DNA from 3 places in the Geobacillus sp. CX412 genome. Region 3 is predicted to be linked to each of the others. Evidence: riboswitches for the same ligand, from Rfam matches in the RefSeq annotation. Region 3 holds a riboswitch; each other region holds the start of a gene.
The links. A riboswitch is a leader RNA that binds a small molecule or an ion and turns the genes downstream of it on or off. The one in region 3 is predicted to bind S-adenosylmethionine.
Positions count from the first base shown of each region.

Region 1: another riboswitch for S-adenosylmethionine. It lies ahead of NXM86_RS13860 (methionine biosynthesis PLP-dependent protein); the one in region 3 lies ahead of NXM86_RS10540 (Na+/H+ antiporter NhaC family protein).
Region 2: another riboswitch for S-adenosylmethionine. It lies ahead of NXM86_RS14370 (bifunctional homocysteine S-methyltransferase/methylenetetrahydrofolate reductase); the one in region 3 lies ahead of NXM86_RS10540 (Na+/H+ antiporter NhaC family protein).

Region 1 is NZ_CP103461.1:2,656,712-2,662,744, forward strand. Features, by position in the region: gene metC (cystathionine beta-lyase) at 1-122, opposite strand, end outside; partial or broken gene NXM86_RS13860 (methionine biosynthesis PLP-dependent protein) at 127-1,229, opposite strand; SAM riboswitch class I at 1,306-1,419, opposite strand; gene NXM86_RS13865 (GTNG_0744 family esterase) at 1,670-2,377, shown strand; gene NXM86_RS13870 (YjcG family protein) at 2,426-2,962, shown strand; gene NXM86_RS13875 (GNAT family N-acetyltransferase) at 2,964-3,395, shown strand; gene spoVIF (sporulation-specific transcription regulator SpoVIF) at 3,833-4,090, opposite strand; gene NXM86_RS13885 (YjcZ family sporulation protein) at 4,210-4,359, opposite strand; gene NXM86_RS13890 (hypothetical protein) at 4,436-4,675, opposite strand; gene NXM86_RS13895 (thioredoxin family protein) at 4,808-5,128, shown strand; gene NXM86_RS13900 (hypothetical protein) at 5,277-5,438, opposite strand; gene NXM86_RS13905 (DUF421 domain-containing protein) at 5,455-6,033, opposite strand, start outside.
Region 2 is NZ_CP103461.1:2,746,374-2,752,406, forward strand. Features, by position in the region: gene NXM86_RS14355 (CvfB family protein) at 1-741, opposite strand, end outside; gene NXM86_RS14360 (YajQ family cyclic di-GMP-binding protein) at 929-1,420, shown strand; gene NXM86_RS14365 (transposase) at 1,555-2,445, opposite strand; SAM riboswitch class I at 2,799-2,901, shown strand; gene NXM86_RS14370 (bifunctional homocysteine S-methyltransferase/methylenetetrahydrofolate reductase) at 2,978-4,828, shown strand; gene metH (methionine synthase) at 4,821-6,033, shown strand, end outside.
Region 3 is NZ_CP103461.1:2,004,978-2,011,010, reverse strand. Features, by position in the region: gene NXM86_RS10560 (YxzE family protein) at 47-265, shown strand; gene NXM86_RS10555 (ABC transporter ATP-binding protein) at 419-1,294, shown strand; gene NXM86_RS10550 (DUF2705 family protein) at 1,309-2,106, shown strand; gene NXM86_RS10545 (TetR/AcrR family transcriptional regulator) at 2,106-2,783, shown strand; SAM riboswitch class I at 2,970-3,075, shown strand; gene NXM86_RS10540 (Na+/H+ antiporter NhaC family protein) at 3,185-4,510, shown strand; partial or broken gene NXM86_RS10535 (transposase) at 4,848-5,777, shown strand.

The sequences.
Region 1 (6,033 bases), 650 kb from region 3:
TCAAAATCAAATTGATGGAACGTGGAAGCGTGCTGAATCGGCACACTGACCGCTCCCGTTTGAGGATCCATTTTCCATTTATTATGGAGCAGTTTCGTTTGAAAAGATATGTGTTGTTCCATCTCCCTACACCTCTTTCATACTTTTTAACGCTTTCGATAAGTCAGAAATTAAATCTTCGACATGCTCGATGCCGACAGAGAAACGAAGCAGCCGGTTACAGACACCGTTGGCGATGCGGATTTCTTCTGGAATATCGGCATGGGTTTGCGTTGCTGGATACGTAATAAAACTTTCGACTCCTCCTAAACTTTCGGCGAATGTAATTAATCGTAAACTTTGCAAAAAGCGGTTGACCCATTTTTCTTCGCGCAAACGAAACGATAACATGCCGCCTCTTCCCGGGTATAATACATCAGTAATATCTTCATGCGCCGCTAAAAATTCACTGATTCGCTTCGCGTTTTCTTCGTGCTGCCGCATCCGAAGCGCCAGCGTCTTCATGCCGCGAATAAGCAGCCATGAATCAAACGGTGAAAGCACAGCGCCAATTGCGTTCTGATATTCCGCAAGCCGCTTGCAAAGTTCCTCCCCCTTCGCAACGACGAGACCTGCCAACACATCGTTATGGCCGCCTAAATATTTTGTCGCACTATGGATGACGATATCGGCTCCTTGCTCGATCGGACGCTGAAAAACTGGTGTGTAAAACGTGTTGTCGACAATGAGAAGCAGTCCATGTTTTTTCGCAAATTTTGCCACTTCAGTAATGTCCGTTTCCTGCATTAACGGGTTCGTCGGTGTTTCTAAAAAATCGCTTTTGTTTTTTCAGTGATGTAGTTCTCTACTAATCGTATGTCGCGAAAATCTACATAATGAAAAGACAAGCCGTATTTTCGCCAGCCGCGTTCAAATAAACGATATGTACCTCCATATAAATCGGAGGAAACGAGAAATTCATCCCCGCTTTCAAATAACGCAAGAACCGTCTGAATGGCCGCCATGCCCGAGCTGAACGCGTAGCCTTGGTCTCCTCCTTCTAGCTTTGCGATCGCTTCCTCGACGATTTTCCGAGTCGGATTGCCGGTACGAATGTAGTCAAATCCGGTAGACTTCCCGATTCCTTCATGACGGTACGCGGTCGAAAAATAGACGGGCGGATTGACCGTTCCTGTGACCGTGTCACTGCGGTTTCCGATTTGCGCCAATAACGTTTCCATTTTCTCCATCTGTATCTCTCCCTCTTCTATAAAATAAAAAAAGTCTTCTAAGAAGAAGACTTTTCCATACGTCGATCAGTGCTTCTTCTTATCTGCCGAATTGAAAAAATTCAATTCGCTGGATTTAGCACCTGGCCAAACGTTTGGCTGGTTGCTGAAGCTTCATAGGGCCAGTTCCCTCCACTTCTCTTGATAAGAATGCATCCTTCACTATTCATTTTTTCTGATTACTAAAAAATGTACCTCATTTATCGTAAGTTTGCAAGAAATTTTTTAAATTTTTCAAATTGACACGTTGTTTTTATACGTTGGAAAAACTCCGGCGCTTTTTTATGTAAATATTCATCATAATCTGCTGTGTTTGTTAACATGTTTTTACAAAAATATGGTACAATAACAGGTGAATCTGTTTTTGTTGGAGGATCCATCATGGCATTACAAAAGGGACAATGCATGATTACACTATTTATAGCGATGAGATGGATGAGGAAATAACGCTGCTTGCCTATTTGCCAAGTTCGTTTTCCCTGCTTCATAAGTATTCTCTTCTTATCGCTCAGGATGGGAAAGATTATTTTATGTACGGGAAAATAAAAAGCGTTATTGAACAACTGATGGAAAACGGCGAGATTGACCGCACCATTGTCATCGGAATTCCATATCGCGATGTTAAGGACCGCTATGAGAAATATCATCCAAACGGAAAGAAAAACAGCCGTTATTTGCGTTTTTTAGCACATGAGCTCGTTCCGTTTTTAGATCAAACGTTTCCTACGTACCAAATCGGAAAAGGACGCGCGCTCATCGGCGATTCCCTTGGCGGCACTGTATCACTAATGGCAGGATTATTGTATCCGCATACATTTGGAAAAATTGCGATGCAGTCGCCATATATCGATGAAGGAATCATCGAACAAATTTTACAATTTACAGAACCATCATTATTGCAAATTTACCATTCGGTGGGCACAAACGAAACAGCAGTGAAAACGACGGACGGAAATGTGCGCGATTTTATCACTCCAAATCGAAAGGCGCGTGAAGCGTTTATTCAAAAAGGATTTTTGTATGAATACAACGAATTTGATGGCGGTCATGCATGGACATATTGGCAGCCTGATGTTCCGCGTGCAATCGCGCATATCCTTTCTTTGTAAACACTACTATGCTCTTCGGAATTTTGTTATAATTAAGTACTACTTATCATAAGGAGGGGTTTTTATGAATATGGTATTGCTTTATTTCCTTCGAAGCGAATACAAGATTTTGCCAATTCCTATAGAAAGCGTTACGACAGCCATTACGCCCTCATTCCGCCGCATTTAACCTTAAAAGAGCCTTTCGAAGCTGACGACCAGAAAATTAAAGAAATTGTGAAGGAACTGCGCAAAATCGCCGCTGAAACAGATGTCATTCCGTTAAAAGTAACAAAGTTTAGCTCATTTTATCCAACAAGCAATGTTATTTATTTAAAAGTGGAACCGAACGAAACACTCGAGCGTCTCCATGAGCGGCTTCACAGCGGAATCCTTGCTGATAAGTCAGAATACGTATTTGTCCCTCATATTACCATCGGCCGTGATTTGCCAAACGCTGAATATGCTGATGTATACGGACAATTACGGATGCAAAAAGTTCATTTTGAAGAAACGGTTGACCGCTTCCACCTTCTATACCAACTGGAAAACGGCTCATGGACAGTATATGAAACATTTCTTGTTGGAGGAAAGGAACAAGAGTAATATGAACGTAGCAATCGGAACAAAAAATGATACATCTTTATACAACGATGCCTTGCTTGTTCGACGAATCGTATTTATCGAAGAGCAGCATGTTCCGGAAGAAGAAGAAATTGATGAATTTGAGCAAGAAGCGATGCATTTTGTTTTGTACGATGGGGAAAAACCGATTGGTGCCGGCAGGTTTCGCACGATCGATAACGGTCTAGGCAAGATCGAACGAATTTGCGTTTTGCCGCAATATCGCGGCAGTGGGGCAGGAAAGCTGATTATGGAAGCGATTGAGCAGTTTGCAAAAAAACAAGGTGTCCCAAAAGTAAAACTGAACGCGCAAACACATGCGGAGCCATTTTATCAAAAACTTGGATATCAAACCGTTTCCGATGTGTTTATGGATGCTGGAATCCCTCATGTAACGATGGTAAAATCGCTTTAAGACCGTATCAAACGATGGTACGGTCTCTGCTCATTTTCTGCAATCCATAAAGAATAGTTGCGTACACTGTTGTTACATAAGCGGTTATGCTGTACGTATAACAGCCAAGAGAAAATACAATTTCATTTCCAATTCATACATAAGCCGTTCGTGACTTAGTCAATCATTTTCACGCCATATCATATTTTGCTGCACTAGTTTCTTTATATCTTCTGTATATTGTCCATGCCCTACAACAGCACGCTTCATTCGGAATGAAAGCAATCATTGTAACGTCTATTCCTTTGCGCATATTTTATTTCCTTTGTTTACTATTTATATTATAGATTTTCAAGACCGTCTTTTTGTAATTGATTCGCTTTAGTTGCCAATATTCATTTTTTCCTAAGGAATATAAAGAACAAAAGGGAGCTTCGATTCCGAAGACTCCCTTTTGCTTACTTTTTGTTATTCAACATGTTAGCAATCGTACTAAAATCAAGCTGTTTTCCGTTTTGAATGATCGTTTTGACGATTTGGTCTTCTAGCTCTTTTGGCACTTTCCGATTGGCGATTTGCGCGACGCGTTTGATGACGTGACGCACTGTTTTTTCGTCTTTAAAATTGGCATTTTGCAAAGAATTGGCTAATTCGAATACGTCTTTCATATTTACACCTGTTTTCTTTTCGATATTTTTAAAAAACTGATTATCCATTTACCAAATCCTCCTTTTCCTCTTATATCGTATGAATTGAAAACCAATAAGTGCATACATCAGAAAGAAAAAGTACGAGCTGCCCGTCGAATAGAACAGCCCGCACCCATTACATGACATTAGTATACAAACGCAGCACCGACAATAATTAACAAAATGAACAACACAACAATCAACACAAAGCTACTGCCATGGCCGAAACCGCCATAGCCAAAGCCTCCATAGCCGAAGCCTCCGTATCCTCCGAAACCGCAGCATCCAAAGCCCATAATGGTGCACCTCCTTACGCTTTGTTACTTTATCGTATTCATCATGCTTGCAACTGGTATAGGCGTATATGGAAATCTATTCCCCAAATATCCGAAACAGCTTCGAAAACTGGTTTTCTTTTTTCGAAAACCACTTGTTCATATAATCCAAGTTTCCTTGGACGCCTTTTAAAAATTGATTATTTAGCTTCTCGATTTCCTGTATTTTTTTATCGAAGTCTCTTCCCCACTGTTCAAACAACTTAATAAACTGCTCATGTCCCTCTTTTTTAGAATTCGCCCACGTTTCCAGCGCTTTTTCCAACTCGCGGCTCATCCTATCCCCTCCTTCCTTACCATTTGTTTATGCAATTTAGGGGACAATGTGCCAAAGCATATAAATTCTTTTTTTCCACAAAAATGTGATAAAGTATAAGCGGACACTACTTCATTCAAGGGGGAAATTCTATTGAAAGAGCTCCAAACGACAGAACAATTCCAAGAGGTCATTTCGGGGGAAAAACCGGTAATTGTAAAGTTTTATACAACATGGTGCCCAGATTGCACAAGAATGAACATGTTTATCGATGATATCGTTAACGAATATTCGCAATACGATTGGTTCGAAATTAATCGCGACGATTTTCCAGAGCTTGCTGAAAAGTACCAAGTGATGGGCATTCCAAGTTTGCTCGTCTTCCGAAATGGGGAAAAAATTGCTCATCTCCATAGCGCCAATGCGAAAACACCAGAAGAAGTAAAAGAATTCTTGCAGTCATTAACCGTATAAATTTTTGCAAGCAAAAAAGCCGCTTGTCGGGTGAATATTCCCTAGCGGCTTTTTCCTACTTTGCATTTTGCGCTTTTGTTCAAAGAACAGAAACGCTTTTTAATTGCCGATGGCCGTCTTAGAAAAATTTTGCTTTCCAATACGTCTGTTAATACTCAATATCTTCATAATCTTTCGGCTGATGGGTGACATTGTTTTCGTTGTACATAAATTCAATCGATATTTCTTCATCGGTGGTGCTTGCACGGCTGTTTTTCTTTAATTCCAGTTTAATTTCTTCGTCTGTCGTCCGAATACGTTTTTTTTCCATTTAGTATATGCCTCCTTTAGTTTCGTAAAAATGGCTCCACTTTTTGCAATAGTTTCTGCATTTTTTCAGCGTTTGTCTTATATAGTTCTTTTGCTTCCTTTGACTCTGTTTGCAAAGCGAATAATTCAAAGTCTGCCTGCACTTTTTTGATCGCTGCTAGCAGCAGCTTTTTCTCTTGCGGCTCAGGAATTTGGATTTTATCGTCATACAAATCGAGCGTCAGCTGACCGTAAGAGTCTACTTGGCCTAAAAACACATTCTCGATCGCCACCCCTTGTTTATCCAATTCCTGTTTTAGCCAGCCGCGGTTCAGCCCCATCGTCGCAAGCGGCTCATCTAAAATCATGCCGTCCATAATTACTGTTTGCGGCTCCTTTTCTGACGGAGGGTTTGGAAATACGTCCCCAACGGTTAACGGCTGTTTTTCCCGTTTCAATAACACGTTTAACTCGCCGTTCGGCTCAAGCACCGCAAATTCCACATCTGCCACACGAAACACATCTTTTTTGCGAAGCTGCTCGAGCAATTCATCGACGGTATATTTTTCCCGTTTTAAATTATCTTCTAACACTTTGCCGTTTTTAATAAAGACCGT
Region 2 (6,033 bases), 740 kb from region 3:
CGGGTCGCTTTTGTCGTGATACGGCATCGCTCCGCCGCGGCTTTCTAAGTACGTATAAATGGCTGCCGCATCTTCGTTGATGCTTTCATGCTTGCGCGACAGTAAGGAGACATTGACCGTCCCATCCTCTTTGACGGCGATAATCCGCCCTTCCACTGCTTCACCGAGGCGCGGCGCGTTTCGCCACTGGGATTCATGTACAAATCCAAGGTAGCCGACATCAGAGATAAGGAAAGCTCCCACCTTAATCACGCGGTAGACGCGCCCGCGAATGTTTTGATTGAACGCTGATTCCGGCGCTTTCACGGCGATTTGTTTCATCGTTTCATCATCCGCTAGTTTAGCAAGCAGCCGTCCTCGTTTATCCGTTTTTAACGAACAATATAATTGATCCCCTCGCTTCGGCCATTGCGAGCGGAGCGGCGGCAAATCATCGATGGACACGAGCATATCTTTGGAAATGCCAATATCGACAAAGACGCCCAATTTCGGAACGATGTCGACCACTTCAACCCAGTCGTATTTGTGGTTCGTAATTTTCGGCATTTTCATGGTAGCGCACAGCTGTCCGTCGTGGTCATGATATAAAAATACCGTTGCCTCGTCGTCGACCGCAAGCGTTGTATTCGCTTCTCTTTTATGCAGCATCACTTCCTCCGTGCCGTTCGTCAAAAAGCAGCCAAACGGCATTTCCCGTTTTACCGTTAATGTCATGATTTCTCCAGGAATTAATCGTTTCATTGCAATCTCTTCCTTTGTCTATATTTTCACGCTTATTATTTCCCACTCCAATGGACAATTCTGCATAAAACACAGTTTTTCCCATCATCACAATAGCACCTCCACGTCGTTCGGCTTCCCCTCCTTTTCTTGTTGTGTCCCTTGCCACATTTTACTATAATAAAATAAAAAATGCTGGAGGTTGTGTATGTCGAAAGAAAGTTCCTTTGATATTGTATCGAAAGTCGACTTATCGGAAGTCACCAATGCGATCAACATCGCGATGAAAGAAATTAAAAACCGCTATGACTTTAAAGGCAGCAAAAGCGACATTTCGCTAGACAAAGACGAACTCATCCTTATTTCCGACGATGAATTTAAATTAGAGCAGCTAAAAGACGTGCTCATCGGCAAGCTCATTAAACGCGGCGTGCCGACGAAAAACATCCAATACGGCAAAATTGAGCCAGCTTCTGGGGGCACGGTGCGCCAGCGCGCCAAACTTGTGCAAGGCATCGATAAAGAAAACGCGAAAAAAATCAACACGATCATTAAAAACACTGGCCTGAAAGTGAAAAGCCAAGTACAGGACGATCAAATCCGCGTCAGCGGCAAAAGCAAAGATGACTTGCAAAAGGTCATCGCCGCGATTCGCGAAGCGGACTTGCCGATTGATGTGCAATTTGTTAACTACCGCTAACACGGATGGGAGGAGTTATAGCCCTCCCATCCGTGTTTTCTTTTCTTCTCTTCTTTGACAATGCCATTATTGATTTTTTCTTTCACCGGGATTACTTCCTTCCGTTTTTTCATATATTTGATGGTGTTGCAAAACTAGAGTAAAAACTCGAAGTTATGCATAAGGATGCAACATAACACATGCAGTACATATCGATGAAATCCATACCATCTTGGCTGTTCCAACCCGTCACTCTTTAACTCATTAAATACTCGTTCAATCTCACGACGAAGTCCAAACAGCCATTGGCCAAATCTCGTTTTCAAAAATACAGGAAGAACCCGGCCATAGGCATCTTTTCGTTCCTCGCTATTGCGGCGGTTGATAGGGGAAATGAATAGGATTCCTGACTGCTCTGCTGTTTGACGAACCTTTTCACTGTCATACGCGGCATCGCCCAATACAAATTCGATATCCCACTGCTTTAAAGAAACAAGCAATTCTGGTGCTACTGCCGCATCATTTCGATTCGCTGTGGTCAACACATGAGATAAAATGATTCCCTCGGCGGTGGTGCAGAGATGGAGTTTATATCCTTTAAACCAGTGATATCGGGTGGACACTCCCCACTTCGCCTGTGAATCGTAAAGACTGCTTCGAAGGGCTGTGCTGTCGATCAGCACGATTTGCGGATAACGTACTTCTAGATCTTTGAGCAGCTGTGCATGAAAAACAGGAAATCCTTGTTCCCGGAACCACTTCGCCGCACGGGAAAACGTAGAAAGGTGAGAGACTTCACCAAGCCCACAGGCCCGTTGAAAACAGCGAAAACGCTGCAGGATGCGCACTAATTTTCGCAAGGAATCAATGGAAAAATAGGTTTTCAAAAAGAAACATTTCAACAACGATTTTTTCGACACCGGCGGTCTTCCTGTCACATACGGTGTTTCCGGCAATGATAGCGAGTCGATATACCGAAATAATGCTTCTAAAATTGGGTCAATTTCATAAGTCCATGCATGTTCGCTGTTCCAATTGGAAATCATAATAGTGTCCACCCCTTGGAGAGTTGTTTTTTTGGTCACTGTATATGATTTCCAAGGTGGTGGATTTTTTATGTGCATTTATGCATTCGTTATGCGTTTTGCAACACGTTCATATTTTTAAACATCCTTTTTCCCACTCTTCTAGGCGGTAATAAGGATTCGTGAGAGCTGCCAAGCGTTTATCCTGCTTTTGGCTAGCCATCATCCTCATCATAGCAATGGAACTAAGCGAGACGGACAGAAAAGTTCAGCAGCTGCGTATAAAGGGAGTCATTTTTGTAAAATTATATTGAATATTTCTACAAAATCATTTACAGTAATATATAAATATTTTTTGAAAACTACATATCTAGTTCTTATCAAGAGAGGGGGAGGGACTGGCCCGATGAACTCTCAGCAACCTGGCGGAAGTCAAGGTGCTAAATCCAGACAGGCGAAACGCCTGGAAGATAAGAAGAGACGATACATAAAAAGTCTTCTTCTTATAGAAGGCTTTTTTCTTTTACTATCTTCATAGAACGGGGGAATGATCGTGGGGTTTTTGCAAGACTTAAAAGAACGCATCCTTATCGCCGATGGAGCGATGGGAACGCTATTATACTCGCACGGCGTCGACCGATGTTTTGAAGAACTAAATTTATCAAAACCGGAAGACATCATTCACATTCATGAAGCATATATCGCCGCGGGCGCAGAAGTAATCCAAACGAATACATATGGCGCCAACTATGTCAAACTTGCCCGCTACGGATTGGAAGATGAAGTGCCATCCATTAACCGCGCGGCAGTAAGGCTCGCCAAAAAGGCGGCGGGAAATAAAGCCTATGTGCTTGGAACGATCGGCGGATTACGGAGCATCAACAAAAGCGCCGTTTCCATCGACGAAGTAAAGCGGACGTTTCGCGAGCAATTATTTGTGCTTTTAAACGAAGACGTCGATGGCTTATTGCTCGAGACATATTACGATTTGGAAGAATTGCAGACGGTGCTTGCGATTGCGCGCAAAGAAACGGATAAGCCGATTATCGCGCACGTCTCCCTCCACGAAGTTGGCGTCTTGCAAGACGGCACTCCCCTTTCTGAAGCGTTGGCGCGCTTGGAGCAGTTGGGAGCTGATGTCATCGGTCTAAATTGCCGTCTCGGTCCATATCATATGATTCGTTCACTCGAGGAAGTGCCGCTGCCGAAAAAAGCGTTTCTTTCCGCGTATCCGAACGCAAGCTTGCCGGATTATCGCGACGGACGGCTTATCTATGAAACAAACACCGATTATTTTAAAGAAACGGCTCTTGCCTTCCGTGAACAAGGCGTGCGCCTGATTGGCGGGTGCTGCGGCACGACGCCGAAACATATCGAAGCGATAGCAAACGCCTTAACCGATCGGACACCGATTACAGAAAAAGTCGTTAAACAACGTCATGTTCCGATTTCTATCCAAACAAACGAACCAAATGCCGTACCGCCGTTGCAAGATATCGTACGTAAGCGGCGCTCGGTGATCGTTGAGCTTGACCCGCCGAAAAAATTAGGGATCGCGAAATTTTTAGAAGGCGCCAAAGCGCTGAAAGAAGCGAACATTGATGCGTTGACATTGGCCGATAACTCGCTGGCAACTCCACGAATCAGCAACATGGCGCTCGGCTCCATCGTCAAAGAGCAGCTCGGCATCCGCCCGCTTATTCATATTACCTGCCGCGACCGCAATTTAATCGGCTTGCAGTCGCACTTGATGGGCCTGCATACGCTCGGCATCACCGATGTGCTCGCCATCACCGGAGACCCATCGAAAATCGGCGATTTTCCTGGAGCGACATCCGTCTATGATTTATCTTCCTTTGATTTAATCCGGCTGATTCGCCAATTTAACGAAGGGCTTTCGTATTCCGGAAAATCGCTCGGGCAAAAAACAAACTTCTCGATTGCCGCGGCCTTTAACCCGAACGTCCGTCATTTAGATAAGGCTGTAGAGCGTCTGGAGAAAAAAATTCAATGCGGCGCCCATTATTTTATCACCCAGCCGCTTTATTCCGAGCGGCAAATCGAAGAGGTGTATGAAGCGACGAAGCATCTTGAGACGCCGATTTACATCGGCATTATGCCGCTAGTGAGCGCGCGCAACGCCGATTTCCTTCATCATGAAGTGCCGGGAATTACTCTTTCTGATGAAATCCGCTCCCGCATGGCGGCATGCGCGAATGACCCAGTGCAATCTGCGCGCGAAGGAATCGCAATTGCCAAATCGCTCATTGACGCCGCTTTTGACTTATTTAACGGCATCTACTTAATTACGCCGTTTTTGCGCTATGAAATGACCGTCGAACTCGTTCGCTACATTCATGAAAAGGAACAAGCCGCACAAGAAAGGAAGGTACTCCATGGGTAACATCACACTTGAGCAACAGCTCGAAAAAAAAATATTAATTATTGACGGCGCAATGGGAACGATGATTCAAAGCGCGAAGCTCTCAGCTGATGATTTCGGCGGAGAAGCATACGAAGGATGCAACGAATATTTGACGCTCACCGCCCCGCATGTGATCGAGCGCATTCATGAAGCATATTTGCAGGCGGGAGCGGATATTATCGAAACAAACACGTTCGGTGCGACAAGCGTTGTGTTAGATGAATATCATCTTGGCCATTTAGCGCTAGAGTTAAATATCGAAGCAGCTAGGCTTGCGCGCAAAGCCGCCGACGCCTACTCTACTCCCGAATGGCCGCGCTTTGTCGCCGGTTCAATGGGACCGACGACAAAAACGTTATCCGTTACAGGAGGCATTACGTTCGAACAATTAGTTGCCGCTTACGAAGAACAAGCGCGTGGACTATTGCTTGGCGGAGTCGACTTGCTTTTATTAGAAACGTGCCAAGACACCTTAAACGTCAAAGCTGGATTTATCGGCATTTCCAAGGCGTTTGAAGCGGTCGGAAAAAAAGTGCCGATTATGATTTCCGGGACGATTGAACCAATGGGAACAACATTAGCAGGACAAACGATTGAATCGTTTTTCATCTCCGTCCAGCATATGAAGCCGTTCGCGGTCGGATTAAACTGCGCGACCGGCCCCGAGTTTATGACCGACCATTTGCGCGCGCTCGCTTCCTTGGCGAACACTGCTGTAAGCTGCTATCCGAACGCTGGGCTTCCGGATGAAGAAGGATGCTATCACGAGACACCGGAAATGTTAGCGAAAAAAATCCAACGATTCGCTGAAAAAGGATGGATTAACATCGTCGGCGGCTGTTGCGGAACAACCCCGGAACATATTCGCGCCATCGCCGAAGCGGTCCGGGACATTCCACCGCGGCCGATTCCGAAATCTTTTGACGTTCATGCCGTCTCCGGCATCGATCCGCTTATTTACGATGAAACAATGCGTCCGCTGTTTGTCGGCGAGCGGACAAACGTAATCGGTTCGCGCAAATTTAAACGGCTCATCGCCGAAGGAAAATATGAAGAAGCGGCGGAAATTGCCCGCGCGCAAGTAAAAAACGGCGCGCACGTCATCGATATTTGCTTGGCCGACCCGGACCGCAACGAACAAGAAGATATGGAAAAGTTTATCCAACAAGTTGTAAAAAAAGTAA
Region 3 (6,033 bases):
CATCGTTTTTTAGAGACGAGCGTTTGAAGAAAACGAGGTGAGAGGAATGAAATTTTTTCTGCTTTTTGTTCTAGGTGTATTCGATGCTCTTTTTTCCTTCGGCTTTCTGTCAAATACAACGAAAACACATAGAGAAAATAAAAGAAGAGGCAGCGAAGTGCTTCCGCCGTTTTATCATGATACTTCATCCAGCAATGATCACAACGATTACTGCGATTTCAGTGGCGATGGCGGTGGAGATGGTGGAGGGGAAGGAGGCGATTGAACGTTCATCAAATGGTATTGGTGGAACCTTGCAACACTTCGGAAGCACCATGCAGCCCTTTTTTGAAATCCATTGACTTGTCAGTCAATATTTTTTATAATTGGATTGACTCGTAAGTCAATTAACACAAAGCCGCCCAAAGGAGTGGGAAGTATGAAAATTGTAGACGTCAAGAATTTGACCAAGACTTATAAAAAGAACCAGGGAATTAAAAACCTTACATTTTCGATTGAAGAAGGGGAAATTTTTGGTTTTATCGGCCCGAACGGAGCAGGCAAGAGCACAACCATTCGAACACTTTTAAATTTCATTTATCCGACTAGCGGAAGTGCGACTATTTTCGGAAAGGATATCATCAAACACTCAAAAGAAATAAGACAAAACGTAGGCTATTTGCCGTCTGAAGTCCATTATTATGATGATATGAAGGTGATCGATTTATTAAAATACTCCGCTGGCTTTTACAAAAAATTTGATTCAAAGAGAATGAAAGAGCTGGCAGAAAGACTTGACTTGGATCTTAATAGAAAAATTGAGGATCTTTCATTTGGAAACCGAAAAAAGGTTGGGATTGTCCAGGCGCTTTTGCATGAGCCAAAACTTCTAATTTTGGATGAACCGACAGGCGGACTCGACCCGCTGATGCAAAACACCTTTTTTGAACTTCTTGCAGAGGAAAGAGAGAAGGGAACAACGATCATTTTCTCCTCCCATATTCTTTCTGAAGTGCAAAAAATGTGTGATCGGGTCGCCATTATTAAGGAAGGGGAGCTTATTAAAGTAGAAACAATTGAAAATCTTACGAAGAAAAATTTGAAATATATCACGATTACATTCGAACGAGCGGAACAAATAGACCTTAAACTCGAAGGAATAGTGAAGAAAGAAGTAAAAGGAAATGAAATATCGCTGCTTTACAGCGGGGATATGAAGGCGCTTCTGCATAAATTAAATACTCTGCCGGTTAAGGATCTATTAATCGGAGAACCGACTCTTGAAGAAGTATTTATGCATTACTATGAAAAGTGAGGGAAGGATCGAAAATGATTTTTAAGAGAGAGTTTAAGCGAAATTTAAAGTCATTGATCATTTGGAGCATCGTACTCAGCGGACTTATTTTGTTGACATTAAGCATTTATCCTCAGTTTGCCGAGCAGCAAAAAGAAATGACCAAACTGCTTGAGGCCTATCCGGAATCGATTAAAAAAGCGTTCGGAATGAATGAGTTAAACATGGGAGATTTGATGGGTTTTTACGGGGTAGAAATTTATATGATGACCACCCTTTTGGGAAGCATATACTCGGCAATTCTTGCATCCAATATTCTGGCCAAAGAAGAAAATGAAAAAACGATTGAATTTTTGTTATCAAAGCCTGTCACAAGAAGCCGAATCGTAACAGAAAAACTTCTGGCCGTTTTGGTAAATATTTTGATTTTTAACGTAGTTTCAGCCGTAGCAAGCATCATTGGATTTCAATTTGCAAAAGACCCGGATGTTCCGACAGACACATTTAGTTTATTAATCGCCGCAACGATATTGCTTCATTTGACGTTCGGTGCAATTGCGTTTATGTTGTCGTCGATGATGAAAAAAACAAGAAACATCCTTTCGATCTCACTGGGGATTGTCCTAGCTGCCTACTTTATGAATGTGATGGCAGGGATATCGGAAGACTTAGAGTTCCTAAAATATATAAGCCCGTTTAAATATGTGGACGCTGCCTCCATTATCAATGATAACGAGATTGAGCCTTTGTATATCTTTATTATGGCTGCGGTTATTTTGATTAGTATCTTCGCTTCATATATGGTATATAAAAAGAAAGATATTGCAGTCTAATGAAATTAGAGGTGTTAAAATTGTATTCAGCATTTGAAAAGCAGCCTAAAGAGAAAAAAGACTTGATCATCAAAGTGGCCATCGAGGAATTTGTGAAGAATGGTTATGAAAAGACCTCTACAGATGTTATTACGAGACGGGCGGGAATTTCCAAGGGAATCCTTTTTCATTATTTTAAGAGCAAGAAAAACTTATACCTTTATTTAGTGAATTATGTGAAGGACTTTCTGACGGAACTAGCAATGGAAGAAATGGAAAAAATCCAATCTGATGATTTCTTTGAAAGGATCAAAGAAATCGTCCTGTTGAAACAAAAACTAACGGTTCAGTATCTCCAAGAAGCTCAGTTTATTACGGATGCCTTTACTAATCCTCCAGTGGCAGTAAAGAAGGAAATGGAAGAAATTATTAAGAAACATTACGAAGCTTATCAGGAAGATTTTTTGCTGAAGCATGTCTATATTAAAGATCTGATCCAAACGGAAAAACTTAGAGAGGATATTTCCGTGGATACCGCGATCCGCATGACGATGTTTATCGTTGAACAGCTGACGAATAAGTATCTGACTCTCTACAAAAATAAGCAATTTGATTTTATTCATAATCCCGAGTCTTTAATAAAGGAACTTAATGATTATCTTAAGATTGTGAAATATGGGATCTATAAACCAGAATAAACTATTGGCACCTTTCTCCCGCGGTGAAAAGCCGCGGGATTTTTGCATATTATTGATGTTACACAAGTATTATTTTATATTTGTTGAAAATTTTTAAAAATAAGACATTTTCAAGGTGTATTGCGTAACAGATGAATATGTTGTAATCTTTTATTTGTTTTATATAACGAAATACAACTGCTCATCTTCTTATCTAGAGAGGCGGAGGGACTGGCCCGAAGAAGTCTCGGCAGCGGACTCGTTTTCGAGTGCTGTGCCAAATCCAGCAAGCATTGTGCTTGAAAGATAAGAAGGGTTTCTTATATAGATACGTATAAGGCCTCTTCTTATGTTCAGATAAGAAGAGGCCTTTTCTCTAAGTGGAAAGCTCCTTCAAAAAAACATAAAATGAGGTGGAAAGAGTGGAGTTAAGAAAAGGCAATCTATTTGCGTTATTTCCGTTTGTGGTCTTTTTAGTGTTATTCATTGGTGCAGGCGTGGTTACAGGCGATTTTTATAAATTTCCAGTCATTGTAGCAATTTTGATTGCGGCAAGTATTTCGTTGATGATGAATCGGAAAGAGTCTTTAACGAAGAAAGTGGAAGTGTTCACAAAAGGGGCTGGAAATGCCGATGTCATGTTAATGGTCATCATTTTCTTATTAGCAGGGGCATTTTCGGAAGTAACTAAAAAAATGGGAGCTGTTGAATCAACGGTTAATTTAGCTCTTTCCGTTGTTCCGCAAAATTTATTAATAGCCGGTTTATTTGTCATTGGATGTTTTATCTCCATTTCGATGGGAACGTCCATGGGAACGATTGTAGCGTTAGCGCCGATTGGAGTCGGAATTAGTGAACAAACCGATATTTCTTTGGCATTATCTATGGCAGCTGTCATTGGCGGTGCTATGTTTGGAGATAATCTATCTTTTATCTCTGATACAACGATTGCGGCAGTTCGTACACAAAATACAAGAATGAAAGAAAAGTTTAAGGTGAACTTTTTCATTGTTTTACCAGCGGCAATCATCACCATCGTTCTTTTCTGGGCCATTACTGCTGGAGAGCAAGCGGAAATTACGAATCAATCTTTTAATTGGATGAAAATTTTACCTTACCTTGGTGTATTAATAACAGCATTAATGGGCGTTAATGTACTAGTCGTGTTAGCAGGCGGTATTTTATTAGCAGGAATCATCGGTCTTCTTGATGGAAGCTACAGTGCAATGGGCCTCATTCAAGCCATCGGTGACGGGGTCGCCGGAATGCAGGAATTGTCATTGCTTGCGATCTTAATTTCCGGTATGGTGGAAGTCATTAAACATAACGGTGGAATCGATTATTTACTTCAATTAGTAACAAGAAATGTAAAGTCAAAAAAAGGAGCACAATTCGGTATCGCGGGATTAGTGAGCTTAACAAATCTTTCAACAGCAAACAATACGATCTCCATTTTAATTGCTGGTCCACTTGCAAAAAACATTGCTGATCAATATGACATTGATCCGCGTAAATCTGCCAGCATATTGGATATTTTCTCATGCTGTTTCCAGGGGCTCATCCCATATGGTGCGCAAATGCTTGTGGCAGCAGGTGTTGCTTCCATTTCACCATTAAGTATTTTGCAGTATTCGTTCTACCCATTCTTAATTGGAGTTTGTGGCATGATCGCGATTGTGTTTGACTTTCCGAAATTAAAAACACAAAAAGAAGTAAAGGCAGACTTACAAGCGAATAAAGCGGTATAAAGGAAAGGGGCTGACTCAAAACATCCCTTGGAGCGATGTTGAGTCAGCTTTCATTTTCACCAAATGGAGCGATTCTATTTTTTATGATCGAAAAAAGAGTATATTAGTGAATAATTTTGCAAAGTTGAAATCTTTCTTTAATAAGCTGGTTGACTTGTTCAACATTAAACATTTCTAATATAATTTATGAATATTTCACAAAAATAAATTAAGAGAAGAGAGTAATAAAAAATAGGTTCATCACCAAATTTTGTGATTTAGTGATAAAAAAGAGAAAGCATTAACGAAATCCTGGCAATAATGTCAGCGACGAAACAAACATAAGGAGGCTTCGCAAGTGCTTTCTATATCACTAGGATTGCCAGAATTCAAATTGTTAAACAAGAACTTCTTTCCTATGGTTATGCGATTCATGTGGAGAAAACAGAGACACAAGAACGTTGTCCACATTGTGGGTTTCTTACTTCCACTGTCCATGACAGACGGACACGAAAAGTACGGGATTTAGCGATTTTCCGTCAACCGGTGTACTTGTTCGTAGAGGTGAAGCGTTATCGATGCTGGAATTGTTTCCAAGTGTTTTCTGCCTCTTTCGAATCGATTCCACCAAACCAACATTACACCAATCGATGTTGCGGGTACTTGTATGAACTTTGTAAAAGCTCCACCATTCAAGAAGTCAGCCGAAAGCACCGTATCCCATATACGACATTGGAACGCATTTATTACTCCATCGCATCGAAAAAAGCAAAAGAGCGCCAAGCAGCGATGGAGGCCTCTTCTCCAGAAGGGATGGTGCTTAGCTTAGATGAAACCGCGGTAAAAAAGGGATATCAGTATGAAACCGTATTGATGGATGCCAAAGCAGGATCGGTCATGGGATTGCATGCCGACCGCCAATGTGACTCCGCCATCAACTTGTTGAATCAAAACGTCCTGTCGAAAGAAATGGTGCAAACCGTGATTCCTTGACATGTGGGAACCCTATCACAAGGCGGTTCGTGCTCTGTTTCCATCTGCTTCGATTGTGATCGATAAGTACCATGTGGTTCAAAAGGTGACACAAGCCCTGGATCAAGCGAGAAGGAATTCTCCTCATTGAAAAAGGCTAGATTCCTTCTATATAAAAGGCTACTCGAATGGAGGGAACGAATCACAAGATCAAAAACATCAAACGCCGGGCATTGGCTATCGAAATCGAGAACGGTTTCGTTTGCGTGTATTTCTGGAGTGTACAGGGAACACTACAGGCAGTCAGGCTGCCTAAGCTCTCACTTCTTCCGCTATCGGTATGATAGTTGGTAGAATGGAACCTGTCAAGGAAAGCACTTGACTGTTTCCATTCTACCAACTTGGTGGTCCGTATGCGGAAGAAGGAGCCCATCGGATGAACCTGTTTCATCCAGCTAACATGTTTCTAGGATTGAGTAAATGGTGAATTACCCATTTTTTTATGTTGTTCCAACCTTCCTGTCACAATATTAGATTTGGAAAATGCGTATTGCTGAACGGCCTTTCCCTGA